Regions from separate parts of the Vogesella perlucida genome, predicted to be linked through region 2. Evidence: predicted binding sites of a transcription regulator. Region 2 holds the regulator's gene; the other holds the start of a gene.

Region 1 (16,064 bases), on a different contig from region 2:
AAACATCATCAGCTCGACATCGCTAGGGTTGCGCTGCAGCTTGATGAAGTTTTCTACCAGGTAGTCCACCTCGTCCGGCGACAGGGCCAGGCCCATGTCGGCGTTGGCCGCGTCCAGCGCAGCCTTGCCACCACCCAGGATATCCACGGTGGAGAGTGGTTGTGGGTCAACATGCACGAACAGACGGTCCGCGTCGGCCAGGCTGGCCAGCACGGTTTCCGTCATGCGATCGTGCAAGAGGCCCGCCAAACGCTGGCGAGCCTCTTCGGTAAACGGGGTGGTGGTCTGGATGTGGTACGCAATGCCGCGCTCGATGCGCAGGACATTTTCCAGGCCACAGTGGCGAGCGATGTCAGTCGCTTTGGACGCCCACGGTGACAAGGTGCCCAAACGGGGCGTAACCAGGAAAAACTCACCCGTTGGTTCCTGTGCCAGCGGCGGTTCGCCATAGGTCAGCAGTTTTTCCAGCACGGCAACTTGTGCCTCGGATAGTGGCGACTCGCTTTCGGCGAAGTGCCAGTATTCGGCGGCAATAGTCAGGTCTGGTAGACCCGCTTCGCGCGCATTGGCCAAGAGTTTATCAAGTCGGAACTGGGACAGGGCGACGCCGCCCCGCAGCTTAAGAATGTGCGACATTGTATACCCGCAACAATGGAGACAAGGATCAGGAAAGCGCGTAATAATACACGCAATCCCCCGCTTTTATAAGGCCGCAGGTGGAATATTGCCAGACAATCATGCTGCCAACAGCCCGCTTTGCCCTATCCATACAAGGAGTTGCGATCCATGAAAAAAGTCGAAGCAGTCATCAAACCGTTCAAGCTGGATGAAGTGCGCGAGGCTTTATCTGACATTGGCATCAATGGTCTGACCGTTACCGAGGTGAAAGGCTTCGGCCGCCAGAAAGGCCATACCGAGCTGTACCGTGGTGCCGAATACGTGGTGGATTTCCTGCCCAAGGTGAAAATCGAAGTGGTTATCGCCGACGATCTGGTAGATCGCGCTATCGAAGCCATCATCCAGACTGCGCGTACCGGCAAGATCGGCGACGGCAAGATCTTTGTCTACCCGGTAGAGCAAGTGGTGCGTATCCGCACCGGCGAAACCGGCGAAGACGCGGTGTAAGCACACACCCAGGCAAGGCGTTGGTATGGCACGGCCATGCCTGCCCTTGCCCATCCGGCCAAAAAAAAAGACCGTCTATGCGACGGTCTTTTTTGCTTGTGCGGCAAGGCGCAGGGCTGCGGATTCAAGAGCTTGCGTGGTGCCGCCCTGCCTTGCTGGATCCATTACAAGCTTGATCGGTGCTGCTTGTGCAGCCCGAAAGACCGTTTGTGCAACGGTCTTTTTGCTTTCCGGCTTAGCCCCAGAACTTCCACCAGGGTTGGCCGCGGTATTCCCACGGCTGGGTCAGGTAGGCGCTTTGCGGAAAGTTCAGTGCCAGAATGCGGCGGGTATCGGCCTGCAGTGTGTCCATGCCCAGCTTGCCGTAAGCCTGCACCATGATGGCCAGTGCCTCTTCGTTGTGGCCGGTATTGGCGTAGGCCTGCACCACGGTCTGGGCGCGGTTGGCCGCAGCCAGCCAGGCTTCGCGCTTCATGTAGTAACGGGCTACGTGCATTTCGTGCCCGCCCAGCGCGGCGGCCAGATGCTGCATCTTCTGCGTAGCGTCTTCTGCATAGCGGCTGGCTGGGTAGCGGGTAATCAGCTCGCGAAAATCGTTAAACGATTCACGGGCGGCTTTCGGGTCGCGCTCGCTAATGTCCTGGCCGGTGGCGCGCGCCAGGAAGCTGGTGTCGTCGTTAAAGTGCACCAGGCCTTTCAGGTAGTACATGTAGTCGGCACTGGCGTGCGCCGGGTACAGGCGCAGAAAGCGGTTGGCCGCAGCAATGGCCAGCTCCGGCTCGTTATCCTTGTAATGCGTATAGGCTTGGTCCATCAGCGCTTGCTGCGCGTGGCGGCCGTAAGGGAAGCGTGCCTGCAAGGTTTCATAAAGCTTGAGGGCGCGGGTGTAGTTGCCGCCATTCAGCTCGTCGCGGGCTTCGCTGTAGATCTGGTCTACCGTCCAGCCACGGGTTTCGTCCTGCGGCTCCACCGAGGCACAACCTGCCATCAGTACGACGGCCAGCAAGGCTACAAAGCTTTTTTTCATGAGGTGTCCTTGTTTGACTGCGCACGATTATAACCAAAACTGCTGTTTGCGCACGCCCGGCAGCGGTTTCTTGCTGCCATCTGCGCCGTTGCCATGAAAAAACCGCCTGCCGGGCGAGCCGACAGGCGGTGTGGCCAGTACAGCCTGGCCTTAGGTGCCGATACGGCCACCGTCATTCTTGGTGATCATCACGGTCGCCGAGCGGGGGCGCTGGCCGGCACCATAGCCGCTATTGGACGGCCACTGGCTGACATACTTGCTCGGGTCGCCCAGGTCGCTGACTGCGGTACCTTCGCCCGGGTGCTGGATGTTGACGAACATTACCTTGCCGTCCGGTGTTTCTGCCACGCCGGTAACCTCGCAGCCTTTCGGGCCTACCAGGAAACGCTTCAGCGTATCGGTGGTGGGCTTCTTGCCGACATAGGTATCCACCAGCACGCTACCGTTGGCTACCGACACCTTGCCGCCGTCGCCTACGCGGCCAGGCAGTGCGGCCAGCATCTGGTCGTTGGTCATGTCACTGTAGTTGCCATCGTCGGTCTGGATCCAGCAAATGCCGGTGCTTTCGGCAAACTGCAGGCCATCCGGGCTGGAAAAGTCATTCACATCGGTCAGGCCGGACAGGTTGATGCTGGCAATGGCGCCCGCTTCGGAGCCAAACAGATACACGTCCCACTTGAAGGTGGTGGCATTGGCATCGCCCTGCTCGGCCAGACGCAGGATGTGGCCGTTCACGTTGCCGCGCTGGGTGGTGGTGCCATTCTTGACGTCGGTGTAGCTGCGCGGGTTGGCCGCATCTACAACCTTGCTGGCATCGCTACCGCTGGTCACGCGGCCGCTGTTATTGGTCAGCGTAAAGTAGATGTCGCCGGTGGTCGGGTGGGTAGAGCTCCACTCCGGGCGGTCCATTTTGGTGGCGCCAGCGGCGTCGGCCGCGATGCGGGCGTTTACCAGAATATCGGCCTGGTCGGCAAAGGCGTAGCTGGCATAGCCGGCAATCAGCGGGTTGGCCATGGACAGCTCCAGCCAGGTGCCGGTGCCGTCGGCGTTGAACTTGGCCACGTACAGCTTGCCGTTATCCAGATATTTGTCGCCGGTGGCCATCGGGTCGGCCGGTTTGGCGTCGGCCGGGTCCCACACGGCGTTCGATACATACTTATAGATATATTCGAACTGCGAGTCGTCGCCCATGTAGATCGCCAGTGGCTTGCCGGTTTTCAGCAGCGAGAATGCAGCGCCTTCGTGGGCAAAGCGGCCGGTAGATGTACGCTTCTTCACCACGCTGTTGCGGTCGTAGGGGTTGATTTCGGTCATATACCCCTGGCCGTTGATCTCGTTGCGGTAGTCGGTGGCGGCGGTGCCGGCCGCATTGGCGGTGATGTCCCAGCGCACGTAACGGTCGTCGGTGCCGGCGGTTTCCCAGCCGTAGCGGCTGCTGGCACCCGCCGCACGGCCATAGCGTGTCAGCGCGGCGATTTCTTTGGCGCTGCGGGCGGCGGCGTCGCTGCCGCGCTTGAAGTAGCCGGACCAGTTTTCTTCGCCGGTCAGCAACGTGCCCCACGGGGTTTTGCCCGTGCCGCAGTTATTCAGCGTGCCGCGGGTGCGGGTGCCATCGGTCGAAAACTTGGTCACCAGCAGGCTGCTGCCGCGTGCCGGGCCAGCCAGTTCGATGGTGGTTTCGGCAGTAACGCGGCGGTTGAACGGGCTGGTTTGCACGGTGGCAAAGCGGCCGTTACTGCCTTTGGCCACCTCGACGACCGATACGCCGTGGCAGGCGATCTCGATATCTGCCTCGGCGGCCGGGCGTGGTAGCGCGGTGGGGCCGGCGGTAAACAAGGTGGTCTGGTCGATGTACTCGTGGTTCATGGCCAGCAGGCCGCGGCTGGCGCCAGCCTGGTCGGCTTTGCCGGCGGCATTCAGGCCAAAGTACTGCATGCCGTCGTGGTGGTCGCCGGCGCGCTGATCGTAGCCGGTGTCGGTGCCATCGTTCTTGAATGCGGCTACGCCGGCAAACAGCGGGTCGCCTTTGGCGTAGATCACGCTGGCGGTATAGCCCTCTGGCACGATAAAGGCATCGGCCAGGCTCTTGGCGACCGGCTTGAAACCCAGCAAGGTTTCGCTAGCGGCGGCCGGCGCGCTGCTGCCAGCGCCACCCAGGCCCAGACAGCCGGTGAGCCCCATGCTGCCAAACACGGCAGCGCCGGCCGAGCCCAGCATAAAGGTGCGGCGGCCCATGCGCGCAGCCAGGATGTCCTGCATGGTGGGGTTGTTCGAGGTGTTGTTGCCGATATCGTCCGGGTCGGCGCCGTTCGGCAGCGGGGTGAAGTTGTTTTTGCTCATGGCACTATTTAATAGGTGGTTGATTGGTTTGAAACAGCTGTTTGATGGTATGGGCTAATGATTACCCCGCCATGAAGCGCCAGTTTCATACCAGTTACCTGTCATCTAGCTGCCACGCCAACAGGACAAGCTGGCCAGACTGCTTTAAAATCGCCCGATTTACCTCACGCCACAAAGCCATGAACGAACAAGACATTCTCGCCGACGAACTGCTGGACGACGATATTGCGGACAGCGAAGGGGAAAGCGGCGCCGGCGGCGAGGCGCAGCAACTTTCCGTACCTTACGAATTTTCCGGCGAACGCCTGGATGCGGCGCTCACCAAACTGCTGCCCGACTACTCGCGCAGCCGCATGACCCAGTGGATCAAAGACGGCAAGGTGCTGCTGGACGGCAAGCACATGCCCGGCAAGACCAAGCTCCTGGGTGGCGAAGTCATCACTGTAGAAGTGATCCCGCAGCCCGAGGCGCTGGCCTACACCGCCGAGCCGGTAGACTTCCCCGTGGTGTACGAAGACGAACACATCATGGTGATCAACAAGCCGGCAGGCCTGGTGGTACACCCGGCGTCCGGCAACTGGACCGGCACCCTGCTGAACGGCCTGCTGCACCGCAACCCCGAACTCACCCACATTCCGCGCGCCGGTATCGTGCACCGCCTGGACAAAGACACCTCCGGCCTGATGGTGGTGGCCAAGACCCTGCTGGCGCAAACCGATCTGGTACAGCAGCTGCAGGCGCGTACCGTGAAGCGCATCTACCGCTGCGTGGCCACCGGCGTGGTGCCCTACGATGGCAAGATCGAAACCCTGATCGGCCGCGACCCGCACAACCGCCTGAAAATGGCCGTGCTGCGCTTTGGCGGCAAACCGGCCATTACCCACCTGCGCGTGCTGGAACGCTACGAAGACTTCAGCTACGTAGAGTGCAAGCTGGAAACCGGCCGTACCCACCAGATTCGCGTGCACATGCGCGAAGCCAAGCACCCGCTGGCCGGCGACGCCACCTATGGCAACCCGCGCCACCACGGTAGCGAAGCGGCCGACGCCGCCGTCAAAGCCCTGGCGCGCCAGGCGCTGCACGCCTACTCGCTGGCACTGGTGCACCCGGCTACCGGCAAGGAAATGGGCTGGAAAGCCCCGTTGCCGGACGACATGAAACAGCTGCTGGCCCTGCTGCGCGCCGAACGCGACGAAAAATTTGCCGCCGCCAACGCCAAAGCCGCCGCCAAGGCCGAAGCGCTGGATGAAGAAGACGACGATGACTGGGACGACGACAACTACGATGTCGAAGTGCACTATGTTCGCTAAGCCTGTGCACGCGCCCGCAGCAGACACCGGCTGGTTCACGCCAGCCTGGCCCGCTGCGGCCAACGTGGGCAGCCTGGTCACCACCCGGCACGGTGGCGTCAGCCCCGCGCCCTACGCCAGCCTGAACCTGGGCGACCACGTAGGCGACGACGCGGCCAACGTCGCAGCCAACCGCGCCCTGCTGCGCGCTACGCTGCCCGCCGAGCCCGCCTGGCTGCAACAGGTACACGGCATTGCCGTAGTGGACGCCGCCACGGTAGCGCCGGGCAGCGTGCCGGTAGCCGACGCCAGCGTTAGCCGCACCCCCGGTGCCGTGTGCGCCGTGATGACCGCCGACTGCCTGCCCGTGCTGCTGGCCGACCGTGCCGGTACCGTGGTGGGCGCCGCCCACGCCGGCTGGCGCGGCCTGTGCGGTGGCGTGATCGAAGCCACGCTGGAGGCCATGCAAGTCGATGCGGCCAACGTCATGGCCTACCTGGGGCCGGCCATTGGCCCCGAGGCCTTCGAGGTGGGCGCCGAGGTGCGCGCCGCCTTCATGGCGCACGACAGCCATGCCGCTGCTGCATTCGAGCCTATCGCCGACGGCAAATACCTGGCCGACATCTACCTGCTGGCGCGGCAAAGGTTGGCCGCAGCCGGCGTGACGGCCATTTACGGCGGTGACGCCTGCACGGTGATCGAGCGCGAGCGCTTCTTTTCCTACCGGCGCGACCAGGTCACCGGCCGCATGGCCAGCCTGATCTGGCTTGGCTAAACACAAGATATAGTGTTCAAGGGCGGTAAAAACCGCCCTTTTTGCATTTTGGGCGTCGCAACAGCGCAACAGCCGTCATACAACCGCCACTGTGGCAAAACCGACCCAGCTGCAAACCCTTGTTGTAGCTAGCTCCGCTGCACGCCCCCGGCAGGCCGTAAAAAATAGTTTGCCGCGCAAAGCCAATACTGGCGCGGCTTTCAGCTTTTTAAGGCAGCTGTCAAGACTTGTCCCGCACACACTTCACCACTAGAATTTGCGTCACCTTCCGGTCAAAACAGCATATATTGTGTTTGTGCACAGCTGGCGCACAGCTTTTCAACAGAGTTGTCCACAGCCCGCCTGCCACCACCGCTGCGCGACCCCTTCCGCCCGCGTGCCGCATGCCAAAAACACATGCCCGCCGCCGCCGGAAGCATCGAATAACCTACCCATCACGAGGGCAATGACAATGCCACTGACCACTACCGACGCCAACACCGCCGCCGAACTGGGCCGCGCAGCCGCGCCACAAGCCGACTACAGCCAGTACAAGACCATTCGCCGCAATGGCGCCGTGGTGGCATTCGAGCCGGTAAAAATCTCTATCGCCATGACCAAAACCTTCCTGGCGGTAATGGGCTCGCAAAGCGTGAACTCCGCCAGCATCCGCGACAAAGTGGCACACCTTACCGAGTCGGTGGTCAGCGCCCTGATGCGTCGCAAACCGGAAGGCGGCGCCATCCACATCGAAGACATCCAGGACCAGGTAGAGCTGTCGCTGATGCGCGCCGGCGAGCACGACGTGGCCCGCGCCTACGTGCTGTACCGTGACCAGCGCTCGCAAGAACGCGCCGCCCGTGGCGAAGCCCTGCACCAGATCCAGATCAACGTGATCCGCAAAGATGGCCGCAAGCTGCCGCTGGATGTGGCCCGCCTGCGCGCCACCATCGAATCCGCCTGCCAGGGCCTGGCCGCCACCGACGTGGACGCCATCCTGTCCGAAACGCTGAAGAACATCTACGACGGCGTACCGGAAGAAGAAGTCAACAAATCGTCTATCCTGGCTGCCCGCGCCCTGATCGAACAAGACCCGGCCTACGATTACGTGACCGCTCGCCTGCTGCTGGGCAATATCCGCCTGGAAATCCTGGGCGAAGCCATCAGCCAGGAAGAAATGGGCCAGCACTACCCGCTGTACTTCCCTAGCTATGTGAAAAAAGGCATTGCCGCCGAGCTGCTGGACGAAAAGCTGGGCGAATACGACCTGAAAAAACTGGGCGCCGCGCTGAAACCGGAACGCGACCTGCAGTTTGGCTACCTGGGCCTGCAAACCCTGTACGACCGCTACTTCCTGCACATCGACGACACCCGCATCGAAATGCCGCAGGCTTTCTACATGCGTGTGGCCATGGGCCTGGCGCTGAACGAAGTGAACCGCGAAGAAAGCGCCATCGCCTTCTACAACGTGCTGTCCAGCTTCGACTTCATGTCGTCCACCCCTACCCTGTTCAACGCCGGTACCCGTCGTAGCCAGCTGTCCAGCTGCTACCTCACCACCATCGCCGACGACCTGGACGGCATCTACGAAGGCATCAAGGAAAACGCCCTGCTGTCCAAGTTTGCCGGTGGCCTGGGTAACGACTGGACCCCCGTACGCGCCATGGGCAGCCACATCAAAGGCACCAACGGCAAATCGCAAGGCGTGGTGCCGTTCCTGAAAGTAGTCAACGACACCGCCGTGGCCGTGAACCAGGGTGGCAAGCGCAAAGGCGCCGTGTGTGCCTACCTGGAAACCTGGCACGCCGACATCGAAGAATTCCTGGAGCTGCGCAAGAACACCGGCGACGACCGCCGCCGCACCCACGACATGAACACCGCCAACTGGATCCCCGACCTGTTCATGAAGCGCGTGATGGAAGGTGGCGAGTGGAGCCTGTTCTCGCCTAGCGAAACGCCAGACCTGCACGACATCTACGGCCAGGCCTTCGAAAAAGCCTACACCGCCTACGAGCAAAAAGGCCGCAACGGCGAGCTGCGCGTATTCAAGCAGATCCCGGCCCTGAGCCTGTGGCGCAAAATGCTGACCATGCTGTTCGAAACCGGCCACCCATGGGTTACCTTCAAAGACCCGTGCAACATCCGTAGCCCGCAGCAACACATGGGCGTGGTACACAGCAGCAACCTGTGCACCGAAATCACCCTGAACACCAACGACGACGAAATCGCCGTGTGCAACCTGGGCTCTGTGAACCTGGCACGCCACCTGAAACAAGGCGCCAACGGCCCCGAGCTGGACACCGAGAAGCTGCAACGCACCGTACGCGTGGCCCTGCGCATGCTGGACAACGTGATCGACATCAACTTCTACCCGGTGAAAAAAGCACGCAACTCCAACCTGAAGCACCGCCCGGTAGGCATGGGCATCATGGGCTTCCAGGACTGCCTGCACCAGATGCGCGTACCGTACGCCAGCGACACCGCCGTCGAGTTTGCCGATATCTCCATGGAAGCCGTGGCCTACTACGCCTACCTGGCTAGCACCGAGCTGGCCGAAGAGCGCGGCCGCTACCCATCGTACAAAGGCAGCCTGTGGGACCGTGGCATCCTGCCACACGACAGCATCAACCTGCTGGCAGCCGAGCGCGGCGGCTACCTGGAAATGGACCGCAGCGAACGCATGGACTGGAGCAGCCTGCGCAAGCGCATCGCCGAACACGGCATGCGTAACTCCAACGTGCTGGCCATTGCCCCTACCGCCACCATCGCCAACATCATTGGTGTGTCTGCCTCCATCGAGCCGACCTACCAGAACCTGTTCGTGAAATCCAACCTGTCCGGCGAATTCACCGTCACCAACGAATACCTGGTGCGTGACCTGAAAAAACTGGGCCTGTGGGACGAAGTGATGGTTGCCGACCTGAAATACTTCGACGGCAGCCTGGGCCGCATCGACCGCGTACCGGCAGAGCTGAAAGCCATCTATGCCACCGCGTTCGAAGTAGACCCGAGCTGGCTGGTAGAAGCCGCCAGCCGCCGCCAGAAATGGATCGACCAGGCACAATCGCTGAACCTGTACATGGCCGGCGCATCGGGCAAGAAGCTGGACGAGCTGTACAAGCTGGCCTGGGTAAAAGGCCTGAAAACCACCTACTACCTGCGCACCCTGGGAGCCAGCTCCGCCGAGAAATCCACCGGTCGTGGCGGCGAACTGAACGCCGTACCGGTAGCAGGCGGCGCAGCCGCAGCACCCACCCCGGCAGCCGTGGTAGACACCACCCCGGCCACCGATGCCAAGTTCTGCAGCATCGACAACCCGGACTGCGAGAGCTGCCAGTAAGGCAAACGGGCTGATTCATCCGTAACCCGGATCGGTAGCCCGGATAAGGCGCCAGCCGCATCCGGGGAATCAGGTAAAACACAAGCCCACAGGTTGGCCGCATGCGGCCAACCCATCCTCAAGCCGGTTGCCCCCAGCCGGTTTCGGGATGACGCGGCGCCCTCCCACCGGACGGCGCGCCAGAAACACGATCAAACCCATACAGCATCCGGAGCAAGAATAATGAGCCTGTCCTTCGACGACACCCCCGCTACCGCCACCCCAGCCGCCACCGCCGCCGGCCGTGTAAACGCCGTAGACAAACGTGTGATCAACGGCAAAACCGACGTGAACCAGCTGGTACCGTTCAAACACAAATGGGCATGGGAAAAATACCTGGCCCAGTGCGCCAACCACTGGATGCCGCAAGAAGTCAACATGCAGCGCGACATCGAACAGTGGAAAACCGGCCAGCTGTCCGAAGACGAAATGCGCATCGTCAAGCGCAATCTGGGCTTCTTTGTTACCGCCGACAGCCTGGCCGCCAACAACATCGTACTGGGCACCTACCGCCAGATCACCAGCCCGGAATGCCGCCAGTTCCTGCTGCGCCAGGCCTTTGACGAAGCCATCCACACCCACGCCTACCAGTACATCGTGGAAAGCCTGGGCCTGGACGAAGGCGAAGTGTTCAACGCCTACAACGAAATCAAATCCATCCGCGACAAAGACGAATTCCTGCTGCCGTTCATCAACGTGCTGTGCAACCCGGAATTCAAGACCGGCACCCTGGAAACCGACCAGACCCTGCTGAAATCGCTGATCGTGTTTGCCTGCATCATGGAAGGCCTGTTCTTCTACGTCGGCTTCGTGCAGATCCTGGCGCTGGGCCGCCAGAACAAGATGACCGGCGCCGCCGAGCAGTACCAGTACATCCTGCGCGACGAGTCCATGCACTGCAACTTCGGCATCGACCTGATCAACACCATCAAGCTGGAACAGCCGGAAATCTGGACCGACAGCTTCAAGGCCGAGATCACCGAGCTGTTCAAGCACGCCGTAGAGCTGGAATACGCCTACGCCGAAGACACCATGCCACGCGGCGTACTGGGCCTGAACGCCAGCATGTTCAAGGAATACCTGCGCTTCATCGCCAACCGCCGCATGCAGCAAATCGGCCTGGACCAGCTGTTCCCCGGCGTAAACAACCCGTTCCCGTGGATGAGCGAGATGATCGACCTGAAGAAAGAGAAAAACTTCTTCGAGACCCGCGTGACCGAGTACCAGACTGGCGGGGCGTTGAGCTGGGATTGATATTGCATTTTTATTGACATGTACTTATGCAAAAGGCACACTCTTGAGTGTGCCTTTTTTTTGGGATGAACAATTATGCCTTGCAAGACATTATCAATTTTTAATAATAAGGGTGGTGTCGGCAAGACTACGCTGACATTCCACTTGGCACATGCTCTAGCAGAGTTAGGGAAAAAGACATTAATTGTTGACCTAGACCCTCAATGCAACCTGACGATTTTGGCGATGGATCACGAAGAGCTGCATGCCATATGGGAAGCGGAAGATTCATTTATATCCGATTTCCAAGCTGCTCTCAATACCAATGGGCAAGAGAAGCTAGACACTTTACTTCAGACAACACGAACAATTCACTTCCTTCTTAAGCCGACTGAAGATGGTCAGTCAGACCTTCCAAGCATGCCAGAGCCACAGGTCCTTTCTAAAAATCTTCATTTAATACCTGGTCGACTCACACTGCACACCTATGAAGAGAAAATTTCAAATCGATGGTCAGATGCATTGAGAGGCGATCCACTCGCCATTCGTACCATATCGAAACCAAGAATAATTGCCTTGGAGTATGCAAGAAAAAATAACTATGATTTTGTTATCTTCGACACCTCTCCGAGTCTAGGCATTCTAAATAAGACCGTAATATCTACCGTTGATGGCTTTGTAATACCATGCGGCCCAGATATGTTCTCCCTGTATGGAATTAGGAATATTGGAAATTCTTTAAAAGCGTGGAAAAAAGACTTTGAGATACTTCACAAATTACTACCCGAAGATAAGAAAAAGTACTTCCCCGAGAACTTTGTCAAGCTGCTTGGGTATACAATATATAACGCTAAAAAATATGCAAGCAAAAGTAATAGATGGGACCTTGCCACTGCTCATTTTAACTACGCCGAACAGATACCAGTATTAATATCGAGCTATATTGAGAAAGCCATCTGGGAAAACATCCCAATTGAAATCCTAAGAGAGCCCATAGGTGGCACTGCTGTTATGCATACTCACAACACTCTTCCGAATATGGCTCAAAAATATCACACACCCATGTGGAAAGTGCCGTCAAGTTCATATCTCGAGCCAGATGATGTATCAACTGTCTCTGGAAATAGATATGCATATGAAAGCACGCGATATAAGTATATTGAACTTGCTGAATTCTTACTCCAACGAATGGGGGACTGACATGCAAGAAGATCAAAATAATGAAATTATTTCAATTTACAGAAATCGATACGCCGAATTCAATTATTTACTTGGCACGGTGGCTAACTACTTCACCAATCACCCCACTGGGAAAGTTGGTGTTCATACGGTAAGATCAAGGGTTAAATCTGAAGACAGCCTAATTGACAAGATCAAAAGGAAAGAGAAAAAAGGAATATTGGTAACGCCAGAAAATTTATTCCGAGAGATAACGGATATCGCAGGCTTGCGCATATTACATCTCAGATCTAGCGATTTTGTACAGATACACAACTCCATTTTGAAAATGAAAAGTTTGGGATACTGGTTTTTTTGTGAGGATCCCATTGCATACAGCTGGGATCCGGAGGCAATAACAAGATTCGAAAAACTAGGAATAAAAACAATCAACAACGAGCGACATTATACATCTGTCCACTATCGCATTACTGATAATGCAGATTCGAACATTTCTTGCGAAGTTCAAGTAAGAACTCTTTTCGAGGAAGCTTGGGGTGAAATTGACCATGCAATAAATTACCCACATCAGTCATCCGTTCAAAGCTGCAAAGATCAGATACTTGTCCTTGCTAAATTAGTCGGAGCGAGTACTCGTTTGATTGACTCTATATATTCAGCGCATGAAAATGGTGCGGGGAATATTTAGCACGGAAGGTTGGGTTGAGCGTAGCGAAGCCCAACGTTCACCGCGAAGCGTTTAAAAGGCTGGCCGCATCACCCCTTACCCGGTATGCGGCCAACCTTTTTGCATCTACCCTCGCCCGCCACCTGTTTGTCGGTGTTACACCATTCTCCGGATGCGCCGTTGGCTTATCCGGGGTACGGATTGCACACCGTAGCCGTGGGCTGATGCCGCCCGCCACCCCGCCAGCAGTTGACACGCCCCCGCCTAGCTGCCACCCTTCCACCCTCATTTTTTTCTGCCCTCACCTGCCATGAAAATTACCCAAGACACCGCCGTGACCCTGCGCATGAAAGTTACCGATAGCCAGGGCAATATCTACGACGACGGCAAGAAGCCGGTTTCTTACCTGCACGGCGATTACGACAACCTGTTTGCCAAGCTGGAAGAAGCGCTGGAAGGCCAGGAAGCCGGCTACCAGACCACGCTGGAGCTGAGCCCTGCTGACGCGTTTGGCGAGCGTGACGAGGCGCTGGTCACCACCATGGCCAAGGTGGATTTCCCGCCCGGCGTGAAGGTAGGCGGCCAGATTCAGCGCACCGGCCCGGATGGCGAGCCGCGCTACTATTTTGTGACCAAGATCAAAGGCCCTACCGTGCTGCTGGACGGTAACCACCCGCTGTGCGGCAAAACCCTGCGCTTTGCCATCAAGGTGGTAGACGTGCGCGCGGCCACGGCTGAAGAGATTGCCCACCAGCACGTACATGGCGAACACGGCCACCAGCACTGATTGCCCGCTGGCCGGTACGCATTCAGCCCTCCCATGGTGGAAGGCTGCGTGGATGACAAGCCCTGTTTGCCCTGCAAGCAGGGCTTGTTTCATTAACAGCACGGCGCTGGCCGCTACCTTGTCAGCAGCCAGGGCTTTGTGCTGCCTGCGCTGCCGTACCGCGTGCGGCGCGGGCGAGCCATGTTGGCCGCAGGGCACTAGCCTGCTGCGCGGCAGCGGCCTATCATCCCCCCCCGCTCTTGTTGCGAGTTGCCATGCCCTATTTATTGATTGTTACCGCCCTGTGGGCGTTTTCTTTTAGCCTGATCGGCCAGTACCTGGCCGGGCAGGTGGACAGTGATTTTGCCGTGCTGCTGCGCGTGCTGATTGCCGCCGCGCTGTTTTTGCCGTTTACCGTGTGGCGCGGCCTGCCCGCCCGCCTGCTGGGCGGTTTCTGGCTGGCCGGGGCACTGCAGTTTGGCGTGACCTATCTGTGCCTGTACCGCAGCTTTCATGTGCTAACCGTGCCGGAGGTGCTGCTGTTTACCGTGCTGACGCCGCTGTATGTGACGCTGTTTGACGATGCGTTGGCGCGCCGCTTTAACCCCTGGGCGCTGCTGGCGGCTGCCGTGGCGGTGGGTGGCGGGGTGATCATCCGCTTTCAGCCGCTGACTGGCGAATACCTCACCGGTTTCTTGCTGCTGCAGCTGGCCAACTTTACCTTTGCCGCGGGCCAGGTGCTGTGCCGCCGCTTGCTGCAGCAGTACCCGGTGAGCCAGCCGCTGCACCGCTACTTTGGCCACTTCTTTCTGGGCGCGCTGCTGCTGGCGCTGCCGTCTTTCCTGCTGTTTGGCGATATGCAGCGCCTGCCGCATACCGCGCTGCAGTGGGGCGTACTGGTTTACATGGGGGTGTTTGCCACGGCGCTGGGCATGTACTGGTGGGTAAAAGGCAGCACGCAGGTCAGCGCCGGCACGCTGGCCATCATGAACGAGCTGCACGTGCCGGCCGGCCTGCTGGTGAACGTGATGATCTGGAACCGCGACGCCGACCTGACCCGCCTGGCGCTGGGCAGCGCGGTGATCATGGCGTCGCTGTGGCTCAACCGCTGGGGCCGCGCGCGGTTGGCCACGCAGGCCTAGGCTGGCATGCGGCCAACCCTGTAGCCCGGCACCCTGCCGGGCTTTTTGCTGCCTGCCGTTGTGGCGCATGGCAATATTAAATTCATCTAGACGTATAGATGTTTACACGCCACTGTCTTGCGACATGCCTAGCATGCTGGGTTCCACCAACAAAGGAACCACCATGCAAAACACCCTGAAAAGCCTGGCAGGCGCGGCACTGTGCCTGGCACTGGCCAGCGCGCACGCCGCGCCCAAGGCCCTGCTGATCGGCATAGACGGCGCGCAGCTGGAAAAAGTGCAGGCGCTGAACCTGCCCAACTTCAAGCGCCTGAACATCGCCAAAGGCTATACCGGCGGCGTAGCCGGCAGTGCCAGCGAGCAGGAAACCTACAGCGGCCCTGGTTGGGCCACCATTCTGACCGGCGTATGGCGCAACAAGCACCAGATCAGCAGCAATAGCGACGGCCTGGCCAACCCGGCCTTTCCTAGCCTGTTCAAGCGCCTGCGCGATGCCTACCCGCAGGCCTACATTGCCAGCGTCACCCACTGGGGCAATATCAACAAGCAGTTCTTTGCCAATGATATCCGCCGCAATAACTACAACGCAGACGGGCTCAGCGACGAGGCGGCCGTGGCCAAGACGGTAGAGCTGATCAACACCACACCGGCCGATTTCATCTTTGTGCACCTGGATGACCCGGACCACGTGGGCCACGACAGCGGCTTTGGCCCGGCCTACGACAAGGCACTGCGCCAAGCCGATGCCCACCTGGGCCGGCTGCTGGACGCGGTAGCCACCCGCCAGGGCGCCAGCGGTGACAATTGGCTGGTGCTGGCCACCACCGACCACGGCCGCGACCCGGTAAAAGGCCAGCACCACGGCGCGCAGACCGGCAGCGAAAAAACCGTGCTCATTGCCAGTAACCAGCCGATGAATGCCGAGTTCACCAGCCCGGTAAGCCCGGTGGCCAACCCGGCCTTTGACGGCCTGTACGGCCACATCGCCCAGACCTGGATCGCCCCTACCGTCTTGCGCCACATGGGCATTGAGCCGCAGCGCAGCTGGCTGCTGGACGGCGCCCCGCTACAGGGCAGCGTAGGCGTGCGCAAGCTGCTGCCTGCCAGTGGCACGGCCAATGGCTTTAGCTGGGCCGCCGCCAGCGGGCAGGTGGAGATTTATC
Region 2 (16,064 bases):
TTCGCCGGGGCTGATGTAACGTTGGCCGCGGGCGATGGTGAAACGCTGCCAGCCGTCACGCTGCACCTGCACGCCAAAGCGTGCCATCAGGTTCAGGGTGATTTCGATGTACGGTTTGGAAATCAGCTCGCCCACCACCTCGATGGTGACGTCCTCGCCGGTAAGCGGCAGCGCCATCAGCAGGGCAGTCAGGAACTGGCTGGAGACATTACCCTTCACCGGAATGACCTGGCCGGCGTTCAGGCTGGCTGGCTTGATCTGCAGCGGCGGGTAGCCGTCGTTGCCCAGGTAGTCGATGTCGGCACCGGCTACGCGTAGCGCGTCGACCAGATCGCCAATCGGGCGTTCGTGCATGCGCGGTACGCCGTGCAGGTGGTAGCGGCCCTGCATTAGCGCCAGCGCGGCGGTTAGCGGGCGGAAGGCGGTGCCAGCGTTGCCCAGAAACAGGTCGGCGTCTTTCACGCTAAAGGCGCCGCCAGTGCCGTGCACCAGAAAGTCGCGGCTGTCGCCTTGCTGCTCGACACGTACGCCCAGCGTGGCCAGCGCTTCCAGCATGCGGCGGATATCGTCGGAGTCCAGCAGGTCGCGCACCAGGGTGCTGCCGTCGGCCAGTGCCGCCAGCAGCAGGGTGCGGTTGGAAATGCTCTTGGAGCCGGGCAGTTTGATGGTGCCGGCCAGCGGGCCAATGGCTTGTAGATGTAGTTGTTCCATGATGTTCTTGTCTGTTTTGCTGCAGGGCGGTGCCCCGCCGGGTGATCTCGGCAACGACTGTACCTGTATTGTGCGCCGCCACGCAAACGCTCTCTTTTTGTACTGCTTGCGCTACAATTGCCGGTTTTGATTCAAGGTCTTCGCCATGCCTACGCTCAAACCTGTCATTACCATCGACGGCCCTTCCGCTTCCGGCAAGGGCACGGTGGCTGCCCTGGTGGCACAGCAGCTTGGGCTGCATTATCTGGATTCCGGCGCGCTGTACCGCCTCACGGCGCTGTACGCGCTGCGCGAAGGCGTAAGCTGGGAAGACGAACAAAACGTGGCGCGCCTGGCTGCGCAGCTGCCGGCTGCGTTTCACGACGGCAAGACCTGGCTGGGCGAGGCCGATGTCAGCGCAGCCATCCGTGCCGAAGATATCGGCATGGGCGCCTCGAAAGTGGCGGCATTGCCCGCCGTGCGTGCGGCACTGCTGACCCGCCAGCGCGATTTTCTGGTGCCGCCAGGCCTGGTAGCCGACGGCCGCGATATGGGCTCGGTGGTGTTTCCGCGGGCGGAATTGAAGGTTTTTCTGACTGCGTCGGCCCAGGTGCGCGCCGAACGTCGCTATAAGCAGTTGATCGCAAAAGGGGAATCTGCTAATCTCGTTCAGATTCAGCTGGATATTTCCGATCGTGACGCGCGCGACGCGGCACGGGCGGTTGCCCCGCTAAGACAAGAGCCGGATGCCCACTTGCTGGACACCTCGGACCTGACCATCGAACAAGCGGTGGCGCAGGTACTGTCGTGGTTCGGCAAGGCCCGTGGCACCGGCCATTAATTTTTTGTAAGCCGCCGTCTGTCATACCTTGCGCTGACGGCGTATGAAAAACCTAACCCCGCGTGACGCAAGGCATGCCTGAGAGTTACATCTGATGACTACCCTCGTTATGGATAGCTTCGCCGCCCTGTTCGAAGAGAGCCTGGCTCTGCAAGAAATGCGTGCTGGTGAAGTAATCACCGCTGAAGTCGTTGGCATCGATTCCAACTTCGTGACTGTTAACGCCGGTCTGAAGTCCGAATCCCTGATCCCGGTTGAAGAGTTTAAGAACGACAACGGCCAAGTTGAAGTTGCTATCGGCGATTTCGTTACTGTTGCGATCGACTCCCTGGAAAACGGCTTTGGCGAAACCAAGCTCTCCCGTGAAAAAGCCAAACGTCTGGCTGCATGGGTTGACCTGGAAGAGGCTCTGGAAGCTGGCAAGATCCTGTCCGGCGTTATCAGCGGCAAAGTCAAAGGTGGCCTGACCGTTATGGTTAACGGCATCCGCGCTTTCCTGCCGGGTTCCCTGGTTGACGTACGTCCGGTGAAAGACACCACCCCGTACGAAGGCAAAGAAGTTGAGTTCAAGGTTATCAAACTGGACCGCAAGCGTAACAACGTTGTTGTTTCCCGCCGCGCTGTTCTGGAAGAAACCCTGGGCGAAGAGCGCAAAGCGCTGCTGGAAACCCTGCGTGAAGGTGCCATCATCAAAGGTATCGTCAAGAACATCACCGACTACGGTGCGTTCGTTGACCTGGGCGGTATCGATGGTCTGCTGCACATTACCGACCTGGCATGGCGCCGTGTTAAGCATCCGTCCGAAGTTCTGGCCGTTGGCGACGAAGTAGAAGCCAAAGTCCTGAAGTTCGATCAGGAGAAAAACCGCGTATCCCTGGGCCTGAAGCAACTGGGCGAAGATCCGTGGGTGGGCCTGTCCCGTCGTTACCCGTCCGGCACCCGTCTGTTCGGCAAGGTAACCAACCTGACCGACTACGGCGCGTTCGTGGAAATCGAACAAGGCATCGAAGGCCTGGTACACGTGTCCGAAATGGACTGGACCAACAAGAACGTACACCCGTCCAAGGTTGTTCAGGTTGGCGACGAAGTAGAAGTGATGATCCTGGAAATCGACGAAGACCGTCGTCGTATCAGCCTGGGCATGAAACAGTGCCAGGCTAACCCATGGAACGAGTTCGCTGACAACTTCAAGAAAGGCGACAAGCTGAAAGGCGCGATCAAGTCGATCACCGATTTTGGCGTGTTCGTTGGCCTGCCTGGCGGTATCGACGGCCTGGTACACCTGTCCGACCTGTCCTGGAACGAAACCGGCGAAGACGCTGTGCGCAAGTTCAAGAAGGGTGACGAGGTTGAAGCCATCGTTCTGTCCATCGACGTGGAAAAAGAGCGTATCTCCCTGGGCATCAAACAGCTGGAAGGCGATCCGTTCAACAACTACGTAGCCATGAACGACAAAGGCGCGCTGGTTAAAGGTACCGTGAAGACCGTTGACGCCAAAGGCGCCGCCGTGACTCTGGACACCGACGTTGAAGGCTACCTGCGTGCTTCCGAACTGTCCCGCGACCGCGTTGAAGACGCTCGCTCGGTTCTGAAAGAAGGCGACGAAGTTGAGGCTGTGATCATCGCTGTTGATCGCAAGTCCCGTGCTATCAGCCTGTCTATCAAAGCCAAGGACGCTCAGGAAGAGAAAGCAGCCATGTCTGCTATCGGCGCTGGCGACTCCAACGTTTCCGCTGGTACCACCAGCCTGGGCGCACTGCTGAAGGCTAAACTGTCCGGCGGCAACGAATAAGTGATGGACATGACCAAATCTGAGCTTATAGCGAGGCTTGCCGAGCGTTATCCTCAGTTGGTCGCCAAAGATGCTGAGCTGGCTGTTAAAACCATTCTGGATGCAATGGCCAGCAGCTTGGCAAAAGGGCAGCGGATCGAAATCCGCGGTTTTGGTAGCTTCGATCTGAACTACCGTCCGCCGCGGATGGGCCGCAATCCCAAGTCTGGCTCCAGCGTTGTCGTTCCTGAGAAATACGTGCCTCACTTCAAGGCAGGTAAAGAACTGAGAGAGCGGGTTGATCTGACCGGTTCGAACGACTAAGCAGTTTTTTGCCTGTCCCAAAGCGCCGCAGCTTGTCTGCGGCGCTTTTTTTATCTGCGCTTTACTTGGGAGGGGTGTCGCTTTCGTTTAAACTTGCACCATTGCGACGATGCGAAAGCCCCCGATGCGTTATCTCTTCCGCTTGTTTGAGCTGCTCGTACTGGTACTGCTGATTGCCGTGACGGTGCAAAACAGCGCCGTGGTGGAATTCAAGCTGTTCTTTGGCCAGAGCTGGCAAGCCCCGCTCATTCTGCTGCTGCTGATTTTCTTTGTAGCAGGCGCCCTGATTGGCCTGGTGGCCACCTTTGCCTATTCCCTGCGCGTACGCCGCGAGCTGTCGCAGCTCAAGAAAGAGCTGCGCTCCCGTCAGGGCAGCAAGGTGGTGGTAGACCCCAGCGATGCCCTGGCCGACTAGGCCACCCTGTTTTTTGCTCCGAGGTTGAATTTTGGATATCGATTTGTGGTGGCTGTTACTGTTCCCGGCCTTTTTCGGTTTGGGATGGTTCGCCGCACGCGTAGACATGCGTGCAGTGCTGAAGCAGGCACGTGAAGTACCTGCCGGTTTTTATAAAGGCCTGGATGCGCTGGTTGATGACCAGACCGATGTGGCCGCGCGCTCGCTGTCCGAAGTGGCGCGTGCCCACCCGCACGCGCTGGAAGTGCAGCTCAGCCTGGGCAAGCTGTACCGCCGCCGTGGCGAGAATGACCGCGCCATCCGTCTGCACCAGCAGGTGCTGGAGCTGCCTGACCTGACGCGCGAGCAAAAAGCGCTGGTGCGCTTCGAGCTGTCGCAAGACTTTCACAAGGCAGGTCTGGTAGACCGTGCCGAAGAAATCCTGGTGAAGCTGCTGGATAGCCAGACCATGGGCCGCGCTGCGCGCGAGCAGTTGCTGTCCATCTACCAGCAAGACCGCGACTGGGCCAAAGCCATTGCCACCGCGCTGGAGCTGCGCAGCGATGCGCACAGCTTCCAGCACGAAGTGGCGCAGTTTTATTGCGAGCTGGCACAAGGGGCCTTGTACCAGTCTGATTTCGACAAGGCACGCGAAGCGGTGAAGAACGCCTTTGCGGCCAACCGTAAATGCGTGCGTGCCAGCATTCTGTTGGGCGATATCGAAACGGCACAGGGCCAGCACGAGGCTGCCATTGCCGCGTGGCAAGCCATCGAAAAGCAAAACTACGAATATCTGGCCATGGTGGCCGAGCGCCTGTTTGACGCCTACGAGGCGCTGGGCAAGCCGCAGGAAGGCATTGCGCTACTGCGCGGCTATCAGCGCACCTTCTCGCAGCTGGAGCTCACCGACCTGCTGTACCAGAAGGTGGCCACCTACGAAGGCGAAGCCCGTGCGCTGGAAGCTGCCCGCGAGGCGGTACACGCCCGTCCGAGCCTGCTGGGGGTTTACCGCCTGGTGGAATCGCAGATGGACGAGCTCAGTACCGAAGGCCGCCTGGACGCCGAAGTAGCACGTGCGCTGATCATGAAGCACGCACAGCGCCTGACCGTACACCGTTGCAAACGCTGCAACTTCCGCTCGCGGGCCTTCTTCTGGCATTGCCCCGCCTGCGGTGAGTGGGAAAGCTTTACGCCTAACCGCTCCGAAAACCACTGAACCGAATACGCGACAAGAAAGACAGGAAAACATGAACCCGTTAATGGCACATGGCTTTGCGGCCAACGTTAATTCGCCGGTACTGGTGGCGCTTGATTTTGCCACCGCAGACGCCGCACTGGCCTTTGCTTCCCGTCTGGACCCCTCGCAGTGCCGCCTCAAGGTAGGCAAGGAACTGTTTACCGCCGCTGGCCCCCAGCTGCTGGAGCAGCTGGCCGCACGCGGCTTCCAGGTGTTTCTGGACCTGAAGTTCCACGACATCCCCAACACCGTGGCGCACGCCTGCAAAATGGCCGCCGAAGCCGGTGTGTGGATGGTGAACGTGCACGCCAGTGGCGGCCGCCGCATGATGGAGGCTTCGGCCGAAGCACTGGCACAGTACAGCCAGCGCCCGCTGCTGATTGCCGTGACCGTGCTCACCAGCATGGACGCAGCCGACCTGATGGAAATCGGCATTACCGTGCCGCCACAAGAGCACGTGTTGCGCCTGGCACGCCTTACCCGCGATAGCGGCCTGGATGGCGTAGTGTGCTCGGCACAGGAGGCCGGCGTACTGAAAGCCGAGCTGGGCCAGGGCTTCAAGTTGGTAACGCCGGGCATCCGCCTGGCCGATAGCGCCGCCGACGACCAGCGCCGCGTGATGACGCCGGTCGCCGCGCTGCAAGCCGGTTCCGACTACCTGGTGATCGGCCGCCCCATCACCCGTGCCGACGACCCGCTGATGGTGCTGAACAAGATCAATGCTGATATCCAGGCCTACCAGGCCAGTCTGGCCTGAGCCGAGGTAGCCCATGACCCTGATGCAACAGCTGGGCCTGAGCCCGGAAGACCTGACCCGCCGCCTTGCCGATAGCCGTGTGCTGGTGGTGGGCGATGTGATGCTGGACCGCTACTGGTTTGGCGACGTATCGCGCATTTCGCCCGAAGCCCCGGTGCCGGTGGCCAAGATCGCTCGCATGGAAGAGCGTGCCGGTGGTGCGGCCAACGTGGCGCGCAATATTGCCAGCCTGGGCGGCAAGGCGACCATCCTGTCCGTGGTAGGCGACGACGAAGCCGCTACCGCGCTGACACGTCTGATGGAAAGCGATGGCATTACCCCGTCGTTCAAGCGCGACCCCGGTATTTCCACCACCATCAAACTGCGTGTGGTGGCGCGGCAGCAGCAGCTGATCCGCCTGGATTTCGAAGACGCGCCCAGCCACGAGATTCTGGCCGACAAGCTGGACGACTACGCTGCCATCGTGGCCGAACACGACGTGGTGATCCTGTCCGACTACGGCAAAGGCGGCCTGACCCATGTAAGCCGCATGATCGAACTGGCGCGCGCCGCCGGCAAACCGGTACTGATCGACCCCAAAGGCGACGATTACAGCAAGTACGCCGGCGCCACGCTGCTCACGCCTAACCGTAGCGAGTTCAAGCAGGTAGCTGGCAGCTGGCAGAACGACGAGCAGCTGGCCAGCAAGGCACAGGCGCTGCGCAGCCAGCTGCAGCTGGACGCGCTGCTGGTGACGCGCAGCGAAGAGGGCATGACGCTCTATCGTGAAGCGGGTGCCGTGCACGAGCCCACGCTGGCGCAAGAGGTGTACGACGTGTCCGGCGCAGGCGATACCGTTATTGGCACCCTGGGTCTGATGTTGGCCGCAGGGCTGGACATGCCGCGGGCCATGCGCCTGGCCAATGCCGCAGCCGGTATTGTGGTGGCCAAGCTGGGCACCGCCGTGTGCCACCAGCGCGAGCTGTTTGCCTTGTAACCACCCTGTTTAGCAAGGAGCGGATGATGGCCTGGTACGAGCAAGTGCTGCAGTTCTGGTTCGGGGGCAGCAGCGATGACATGCTGGCCCTGCCACGTGATGCCTGGTTCAAGAAAGACCCGGTGTTCGACGGCATCATCCGCGAGCGGTTTGCCCCTTTGCTGGCCCAGTTGGCCGCCGGCACGCTGCAGCACGACGCCAGCGACGCGCGCCAGGTGCTGGCCTGGCTGATCGTGGCCGACCAGTTTCCGCGCAACCTGTACCGAGGCCAGGCGCAGGCTTTTGCCACCGATGCGCAGGCTTTGGCAGCCAGCCATGCCGCGCTGGCGGCGCGGCTGGATATCCGGCTGCCGCCGGTGGCGCGCTGGTTTGTTTACCTGCCGCTGGAACACAGCGAGCAGCTGGCCGACCAGGAAGCATCCGTGCGCTGCTTCGAGAGCCTGCCGCAGGGCAGCCCGGGGCGCGACAATTTAATCGATTTTGCCCGGCGGCATCACGAGATCGTCGCCCGTTTCGGCCGTTTCCCGCACCGCAATGCGGCGCTGGGGCGGCCGTCTACCCAGGACGAGCTGTCATTTCTGGCCCAGCCAGGCAGCGCCTTCTGAACGCATACAAGGAACAAGCATGACTATCGTGGTTACCGGCGCGGCCGGCTTTATCGGCTCCAATATCGTGAAGGCGCTGAACGCGCGTGGCGAAACCGACATCCTGGCGGTGGACAACCTCAGCAAGGGTGACAAGTTCGTGAACCTGGTGGGCTGCGAAATCAGCGACTACCTGGACAAGCAAGACTTCATCAGCCTGATCGGCAGCGGCGATTTCGATGGCGAAATCACCGCCATCCTGCATCAGGGTGCCTGCTCCGACACCATGAACCACGACGGCAAGTACATGATGGAGAACAACTACCAGTACACGCTGGAGCTGTTCGAATTCTGCCAGGCCGAGGAAATCCCTTTCCTGTACGCCAGCAGCGCCGCCACTTACGGCAAGGGCACCACCTTCAAGGAAGACCGCCAGTTTGAAGGCCCGCTGAACGTATACGGTTACTCCAAGTTCCTGTTCGACCAGATCCTGCGCCGCCGCATGGCCGAAGGCCTGACCGCGCAAGTGGCCGGCTTCCGCTACTTCAATGTGTACGGCCCGCAAGAGCAGCACAAAGGCCGCATGGCTTCGGTGGCGTTCCACAACTTCAACCAGTACCGTGAAACCGGCAAGGTCAAGCTGTTTGGTGGCTACGACGGCTACGCTGACGGCACCCAGAGCCGCGATTTCGTGTCGGTAGAAGACGTGGTGAAGGTGAACCTGTACTTCCTGGACAACCCGGACAAGAGCGGCATCTTCAACCTGGGCTCCGGCCGCGCGCAGCCCTTCAACGACGTGGCCGTGGCCACCGTCAACGCCTGCCGTCGCCACGAAGGCAAACCGGCACTGACGCTGCCGGAGCTGGTAGAGCAGGGCATTCTGGAATACATCGACTTCCCGGACGCACTGAAAGGCAAGTACCAGAGCTTCACCCAGGCCGATATCGGCAAGCTGCGCAGCGCCGGTTACAGCGATGCCATGCTCACCGTAGAGCAGGGCGTAGACCGCTACGTGGACTGGCTGATGAGCCGATGAGCCGACACGCCGCCCTGCCGGTACGCGTAGCCGCCCGTTTGCTGCTGCGCAATCCCGATGGCGCGGTGTTGCTGTTCCCCTATCGGCCGCCCGCTCTGGGCGGCCGTATTGCTTACTGGTTCACCCCCGGTGGTGGCGTGCACGCAGGCGAAAGCCTGGCCGAGGCCGCCTGCCGCGAGTGCCGGGAGGAAACCGGCTACCCGCTGGCTGACCCCGGCGAGTCACTGGCGCGGCGGCAGTTTGCCATGCGCCTGCCGGATGGCCGCGAGGTATGGGCCGACGAGCATTACTTTCATGTGCGGGTTGGCCGCATCGCCTTGCTGCAAGACGGCTGGAGCGAGCAGGAGCAGGCCAGCATGGGGGCAGGGCGCTGGTTTGACAGTGCAGCGTTGGCCGCCGCGCCACAGCCGGTTTTCCCCGAGCACCTGCCGGCCATCCTGGCCGCCGCCGATGCGCGCGACGCACAAGCCACCCGGCATGACGTGCGCGATGGCGACACGCTTTTGCCCAAAAAATGAGCATTACTGTTGTATGGCGGCGATAGCTGATAACATCAGGCTATTGAAATAGCCAGGATTGTAAAGCCATGAAATGCCCCTTCTGCGGCTGCGCCGATACCCAGGTGGTAGATTCCCGCGTCAGCGAAGACGGCAGCAGCATACGTCGCCGCCGCCGCTGCACCAGCTGCGACAAGCGCTTTACAACCTTTGAAACCGCCGAAGTGCGCATGCCGCAAGTAGTGAAAACCGGCGGCCATCGCACCGAGTTCGACGTGGAAAAGGTACGCACCAGTTTCCTGCGCGCGCTGCACAAGCGCCCGGTGTCCACCCCGCTGGTAGACGACGCCATCAACCGCATCAGCCAGCGCCTGCTGCAGCTGGGCGAGCGCGAGGTGTCCAGCCGCTATATCGGCGAAATGGTGATGAACGAGCTGGCCAAGCTGGATAAAGTGGCCTACGTGCGCTTTGCCTCGGTGTACAAGAGCTTCCAGGATATTTCCGAGTTCACCGACGCCATCGAGGAAATACAGGGCAAAGGCTAAGGCCGGCCCAGGCCGTAGTGGCCGCCATGGCGCGGTGAACTAGACAACCCTGCCCTGCGCGGCAGGGTTTTTCATGGGCGCTACGTGCAGGAGGGCAGGGCGTGCGTCTTTTGCCACAGCCGGCTAGCGCGCTGGGTGCCATGGTGCGCATCACACGCGCCGCTGCCTGCACAGGCTTGACGCTGGCTTGCGGCCAACCTTAGTCTGTGGGCTCGCAGTTCCATAAGAAAGCCTGACATGACCTCCCCGATTACCCTTCGCCCGCTTGACCCTGCCGACGCCGATGCGCTGTTTGCCCTGGTAGACAGCAGCCGCGACAGCCTGTCGCAGTGGCTGCCCTGGGTGGATACCACCCGCAGCCCCGCCGATTCGCTTACCTTTATCCAGCATACCCAAGCCGAGCGTGACGCTGGCCGTGTGTACACCTGGCTGATCGTGGCCGACGGCCAGCCCGCCGGTGTGTGCGACCTGCACGGCGTGAGCCTGCTGAACCTGCACGGCTCCGTAGGCTACTGGCTGGCCGACGCCTACGTTGGCCGCGGCTACCTGCCACAGGCACTGGCTCAGGTGCTGCATACCGCGTTTGCCGAGCTGGGCTTGAACCGTGTGGATATCGTGAGCGCGGCAGCCAACCTGCGCAGCTGCGCGGTGGCCGAGCGTAGCGGCTTTACCCAGGAAGGTGTGCTGCGCGGCTATCTGCGCATCCGCGAGCGCTTCTGGGATGCCCGCATCTACAGCTTGCTCGCCGCCGACTGGCGTAGCGCGCAAGGCCAGGCATGATGAGCACGGCGCTGGACTTGCAGCCGCAAGACTACCAATACATGCAGCAGGCGCTGCGCCTGGCTGCCGCCGCTACCCGTCGTGCCGCGCCCAACCCCGGTGTAGGCTGCGTGCTGGTGCGCGACGGCCAGATCATTGGCGAGGGCGCTACCCTGCGTGTCGGCGGCGACCACGCCGAAATCCAGGCCATCAAGGACTGCTACGCCCGGGGCCACAGCCCCGCCGGTGCTACCGCCTACGTCACGCTGGAGCCGTGCAGCCATTACGGCCGTACCCCGCCATGCGCCGAGCGGCTGATCAAGGAAAACATCGGCCGCGTGGTGGCCGCCATGGTGGACCCGTACCACGAGGTGGCCGGGCGTGGCATTGCCATGCTCAACGCGGCCGGTATCCCCGCCGTAGCGGGCTGCCTGCAAGCCGAGGCGCAGCAGGTACACCGTGGCTTCCTGTCGCGCGTTACACGCCAGCGCCCTTGGGTCACGCTGAAAGCCGCCGCCACGCTGGATGGCAAGACAGCGCTGCTGAATGGCGTCAGCCAGTGGATTACCGGCCCCGACGCCCGCCTGGATGTGCAGCAGCTGCGTGCGGCCAACTGCGCCATCCTCACCGGCAGTGGCACCGTGCTGGCCGACGACCCGCAGCTGACCGTGCGCGAGGTGGCCGTGCCGCGCCAGCCGCTGCGCGTGGTGGTAGACAGCCGCCTGGCCACGCTGCCAGCGGCGCGCATTTACGATACCGCCGTGGCGCCCACCTTGCTGGTCACCACGGTGGCCGATAGCCAGCAGCACGCGCCGTATCTGGCGCGCGGCGTACAAATACGCGTGTTGCCTGCGCCAGATCAGCACGTTGACCTGGCTGCGCTGTTACAAAGCCTGGCGGCCGATGGCATTAACCAGCTGATGGTAGAAGCCGGCGCCGGCCTGAACGGCGCGCTGGCACAAGCCGGGTTGGTAGACGATATCGTGCTCTATCTGGCGCCCTATCTGGCCGGCGATGCGGCACGCGGGCTGTTTGCCTGGCCTGCGCTGCAGTCGCTGGATGACAAGCTGCCGCTGCACATCAGCGACACCCGCATGGTTGGCCGCGACCTGCGCCTGACCTTGCAGCCTAACCCTAACCTGAGCTAAGCCCCGCATGCTGCTGACCGAACACACGCTGTACCGCCTGGCCCACGCCACCTTGCTGGCGCTGGGCTCCAACAATGAAGAAGCCGATGTGGTGGCGCAGCACCTGGTGGCGGCCAACCTGAAAGGCCACCCCAGCCACGGCGTGGGCATGCTGCCTTTCTATGTGGACAGTGTGCGCAATGGTACTTTGCAGCCGGGTGAACCGGCCTGGCTGCTGAACGACAGCGGGGCGATTCTGCAATTTGACGGCGAGCGTGGCTACGGCCAGCGCGTGGTGCGAGAGGCAGTGGACGCCGCTATCGAGCGCGTCGCCCACACTGGCATCGTGCTGCTGACCGTGCGTAACAGCCACCATATGGGCCGCATCGGCAGCTACGGCGAGCAGGTGGCTGCGGCGGGTAAAGTCGGGCTGTTTTTTGTCAACGTGACAGACTTTCCCCAGCCGCTGGTGGCGCCGTTCGGTGGCTCCGCAGCGCGCTTTGGCACCAACCCGCTGTGCGTGGCGTTTCCGGCGGGCGAGCGCGAGCCGGCCTTCATCCTCGATTTTGCCACCAGTATGGTGGCCTACGGCAAAACGCGCGTGGCCTACCTGGCAGGCAAGACCTTTGATGAAGAAGTCATGCTGGACGCCGCCGGCCTGCCCACGGCCAACCCAGCCGCTATGCATGAGCAGCCTACCGGGGCGCTGCGCCCCATCGCGGCACACAAGGGCGGTGGCTTGGTGGCGGCTATCGAGTTCCTGGCCGGTTTGCTGTCGGGCGGCGGTACGCTGCAGCCGGGCAATGCCCGCCTGGGCGGTATTGTGAACAACCTGACCGCCATCATCATCGACCCGGAGGCCGTCGCCGACGTGAGCTGGCTGCGCGAGGAGTACGATGCCATGGCGGCCTATATCCGCAGCTCGCCGCCCCCCGCCGGGCAGCTGCCGCTGATGCTGGCGGGCGAGCCGGAGCGCCAGCGCGCTGCCGAAGCAGCGCAGCAGGGAGTGGAGATGTCGGATAATGAATGGGCCGCCATCCTGGCTGCTGCGCGCAGCGCAGGCGTGGCCACCCCCGAGCTGCTGTAAGGAAGCCACATCATGCCTCAGGATAAAATGGACGATGCGCTGGACGCGTATCTGCGCCTGCTGGACAGCAAGGGCGCGGGGGCCGAGGTGGTGGCCTATCGCCGCCGTATCCTGGCGCGGCTGAACCAGATCCTGCGCAGCCAGCGCGGCGGGGCCGATATCTACCGCGCCGCGGTAGATGCCCTGCTGTCGCTATGCCCGCCAGACGACCGCGCCGGCGCCATGACAGCGGCGCGCGAGTATTACTATTTCTGGCTGGATGACGTTAAAAAGCTGGCCGCGCTCAATGCCCGCGACGGTTTTACCACCCACCATATCCGGCTACCGGCGCACGGCAGTTTTGAAAGCCTGCAACAGCGCATGGTGAGCGAAGGCTTCAGCCGCTACCCGCCGTCGCTGGACATCTACCTGGGGCAGCTGTACGAGCTGGGTTCGGACGAGGGCATGCTGGCCGAGCGCGGTGACCTGATTCGCCCGCTGCTCTACCTGCTGCATGGCCACCCGCACCACCCGGACAGCTTCCGCACCGCCATCGACGCCATGCTGCTGCACCTGGGCGATAGCCAGGCACGTGATACCTTTCTGGCCATTGCGCGCGAGTTTTTCTACTACTGGATATCGTTCCCGGACGCCGACGTGCGCGCCACCCCGCGCCCTGGCTGAGCCGGCCACCGTCCGAACAGACAATTGCCGCGCAGCGCGGCAGCAGGCATCATCGCAGCCTTGATTACCCAAGGTGCCTGCCATGACCCATTCCGCCTACCTGCAGCTGGAAACCGCCTTTACCCGCCTGTACCGCTATCAGCATCTGGCCGCCATGGCCGGCTGGGACCAAGCTGCCATGATGCCCGCCAAAGGTAACGATGCCCGCGCCGCCGCCATGGCCGAGCTGCAGGTGCTGATGCACCACACGTTGACCGACCCGGCCTTGACCCCGCTGTTTGATGCCGCCGCCAGCGAAGCGCTGGCACCGGTACAGCAAGCCAGCCTGCGCGAAATGCGCCGCGAGTGGCAAAACGCCAACTTGCTGCCAGCCAGCCTGGTCGAAGCCAAGAGCCTGGCCGGTAGCCGCTGCGAACACGCCTGGCGCAGCCAGCGCAAGGCCAACGACTGGCAAGGTTTCCTGCAGAACTTCCGCGAGGTGGTCAAGCTGTCGCGCGAGGAAGCGCAATACCTGTCCGACGCCACCGGCGTATCGCGCTACGACGCGCTGATGAACCTGTACGAGCCGGGTATGAACAGCGCCGAAGTGCAGCGCATTTTCGACGACGTGAAAAGCTGGCTGCCAGGCCTGATCCGCGACACCATGCACAAGCAGGCCGGCGAACACGTACAGCAAGCGCAGGGGCCGTTTGCCATTGAGGCACAGCGTGCGCTGGGCATCGAAGTGATGGGCTTGCTCGGTTTTGATTTTGACGCCGGCCGCCTGGACGTATCGGTACACCCTTTCTGCGGAGGCGTGGCCGAAGACGTGCGCATTACCACCCGCTACCGTGAAGATGACTTCGTGCAAAGCCTGATGGGCATCGTGCACGAAACCGGCCACGCCCGTTACGAACAAGGCTTGCCGCGCGAGCTGGCGCACCTGCCCGTGGGCCATGCCCGCTCCATGGGCATACACGAAAGCCAGAGCCTGTCGTTTGAAATGCAGCTGGGCCGCAACCCGGCTTTCCTGCAGCTGATTGCCCCGCTGGTGAAAAAGCACCTGGGCGACCAGCCAGCCTTCGATGCGGCCAACCTGGGCCTGCTGTACAGCCGCGTACGCCCCGGCTATATCCGCGTGGATGCCGACGAGCTGACGTATCCAGCGCATGTGATTTTGCGTTTCGAGATCGAGCGTGCCCTGATCGAAGGCGAGATCGAGGCCGAAGACATTCCGGCGCTGTGGGACGAAAAGATGATGGCCTATCTGGGGGTAGATACCCGTGGCAATTACCAGAATGGCTGCTTGCAGGATATCCACTGGACCGACGGTAGCTTTGGTTACTTCCCCAGCTATACCCTGGGTGCCATGTACGCAGCACAGTACTTTGCTACCTTGCGCCAGCAATACCCGGACCTGGATAGCCGTATTGCCGCAGGCGACCTGGCACCGGTATTCGATTGGCTGCAGGCCAATATCTGGCAGCAAGCCAGCCTGTGGAGTACGCCGGAGCTGGTACGCCGCGCCACGGGCGAAGGCCTGAACCCTGCGCATTTCCGTGCACATTTGCAGGCGCGCTATCTGGGCTGAACCTGCCGGATGGGCCAGGATAGGTGGTGGCAGATTATGCTGACATCGCTGGTCTGAATGGAATAATACCCCGCATAAATGGCTTCCAAGGAAGTTATGCGGGGTATTTTACATGTGCCGATTTATAAGGCGGCTCTCTCATAAGAAGCATATATATCGAAATATAAGAAGATGTGATGCCACTATTTCACCCTTGCAGGTTTAGCAGTATAAATCTTGGGAAGGGGCGTTGCGACGCGCCCGGATATCATAAAAACATTATCAGGCGGGGCTGACCTTGGTGTGTGCCGCTGCCTGACAGGGGAAAAACATGTCGACGGGGCAGCAAGCTTTGGCACCATACGACATCGAAAAGGTGCTGTTTCATAGCCTGGATGTGATTCCCATCCCGGCGCTGGTGTCCAGCTCGGACCCGGCACTGGAGGGCAAGCGCAACCATCTGTTCATCAACAAGGCATTCCTGCAGCAGATTGGCTACACCGCCGAGGAAATGCCCGATATGCTCAGCTGGTTCCAGCTGGCGTATCCCGACCCCATTTATCGACAGCAGATCACCCGTGAATGGCAGCAGGCGGTGGAAGATAGCCTGGCACGCGGTGAAAACGTGGCCGAGACCAGTGCCATGGTGCGCTGCAAAAACGGTGAACGGCGCTGGTTTATCGTGGCAGCCCAGATCAAGGCCGATGTGTTGCCATCCTGGCATATCGTTACGTTTCGCGACGTGCACGACCTGCATTGCATGGTGGAAGAAAACCGCCGTCTGTCCATTACCGACCCGTTGACCCAGCTCGCCAACCGCCGGGAAGCCCAGATGCAGCTGGAGCTGGCGCGCAATGCCTTTTTGCACCGTGACCAGCCATTTACCGTACTGCTGTGCGATATAGACCACTTCAAGGCGCTGAACGACCGCTTCGGCCACAGCTGTGGTGACGAGGCGCTCTGCCTGCTGGCCGCTACTTTGCAAGCCTGCGCACGCCAGGGCGACTGCGTGGCCCGCTGGGGCGGTGAAGAGTTTTTGCTGCTGCTCCCTGCTACTGCTTTGGCCGGTGCCATCACCATGGCGCAGCGTATCCGCACGCTGGTATCCCAGATTGCCCTGCCGTGGGAAAACGCGCCCATGTTGAGCGTGAGCATAGGCTGCGCCACCATGATGCCGGAGCTTACGCTGGACAGCCTGATCCAGCAGGCTGATATGGCGCTGTATCG

The links. Region 2 encodes NrdR, which represses ribonucleotide reductase genes. Its sites were predicted from a motif close to AAANACNATATATNGTNTTT; they were not measured.
Region 1: the regulator NrdR is predicted to act here: its motif matches at 6,832-6,851, upstream of ACZ9XP_RS10980 (ribonucleoside-diphosphate reductase subunit alpha).

What each region holds. Positions count from the first base shown of each region.
Region 1 covers NZ_CEETRO010000006.1:197,813-213,876, reverse strand. Annotated here, with positions in the region: gene purL (phosphoribosylformylglycinamidine synthase) at 1-636, opposite strand, end outside; gene ACZ9XP_RS11005 (P-II family nitrogen regulator) at 787-1,125, shown strand; gene ACZ9XP_RS11000 (outer membrane protein assembly factor BamD) at 1,361-2,152, opposite strand; gene ACZ9XP_RS10995 (PhoX family protein) at 2,303-4,492, opposite strand; gene rluD (23S rRNA pseudouridine(1911/1915/1917) synthase RluD) at 4,672-5,802, shown strand; gene pgeF (peptidoglycan editing factor PgeF) at 5,792-6,556, shown strand; gene ACZ9XP_RS10980 (ribonucleoside-diphosphate reductase subunit alpha) at 7,008-9,875, shown strand; gene ACZ9XP_RS10975 (ribonucleotide-diphosphate reductase subunit beta) at 9,969-11,168, shown strand; gene ACZ9XP_RS10970 (ParA family protein) at 11,244-12,347, shown strand; gene ACZ9XP_RS10965 (hypothetical protein) at 12,283-13,014, shown strand; gene ACZ9XP_RS10960 (FKBP-type peptidyl-prolyl cis-trans isomerase) at 13,304-13,780, shown strand; gene ACZ9XP_RS10955 (carboxylate/amino acid/amine transporter) at 14,035-14,901, shown strand; gene ACZ9XP_RS10950 (alkaline phosphatase family protein) at 15,065-16,064, shown strand, end outside.
Region 2 covers NZ_CEETRO010000009.1:40,347-56,410, reverse strand. Annotated here, with positions in the region: gene aroA (3-phosphoshikimate 1-carboxyvinyltransferase) at 1-711, opposite strand, end outside; gene cmk ((d)CMP kinase) at 857-1,531, shown strand; gene rpsA (30S ribosomal protein S1) at 1,641-3,323, shown strand; gene ACZ9XP_RS13510 (integration host factor subunit beta) at 3,333-3,626, shown strand; gene ACZ9XP_RS13505 (lipopolysaccharide assembly protein LapA domain-containing protein) at 3,751-4,041, shown strand; gene lapB (lipopolysaccharide assembly protein LapB) at 4,073-5,236, shown strand; gene pyrF (orotidine-5'-phosphate decarboxylase) at 5,268-6,014, shown strand; gene rfaE1 (D-glycero-beta-D-manno-heptose-7-phosphate kinase) at 6,028-6,990, shown strand; gene ACZ9XP_RS13485 (DUF924 family protein) at 7,017-7,595, shown strand; gene rfaD (ADP-glyceromanno-heptose 6-epimerase) at 7,615-8,610, shown strand; gene ACZ9XP_RS13475 (NUDIX domain-containing protein) at 8,607-9,128, shown strand; gene nrdR (transcriptional regulator NrdR) at 9,197-9,652, shown strand; gene ACZ9XP_RS13465 (GNAT family N-acetyltransferase) at 9,890-10,432, shown strand; gene ribD (bifunctional diaminohydroxyphosphoribosylaminopyrimidine deaminase/5-amino-6-(5-phosphoribosylamino)uracil reductase RibD) at 10,432-11,559, shown strand; gene ACZ9XP_RS13455 (malate/lactate/ureidoglycolate dehydrogenase) at 11,567-12,625, shown strand; gene ACZ9XP_RS13450 (hypothetical protein) at 12,638-13,288, shown strand; gene ACZ9XP_RS13445 (carboxypeptidase M32) at 13,371-14,858, shown strand; gene ACZ9XP_RS13440 (sensor domain-containing diguanylate cyclase) at 15,169-16,064, shown strand, end outside.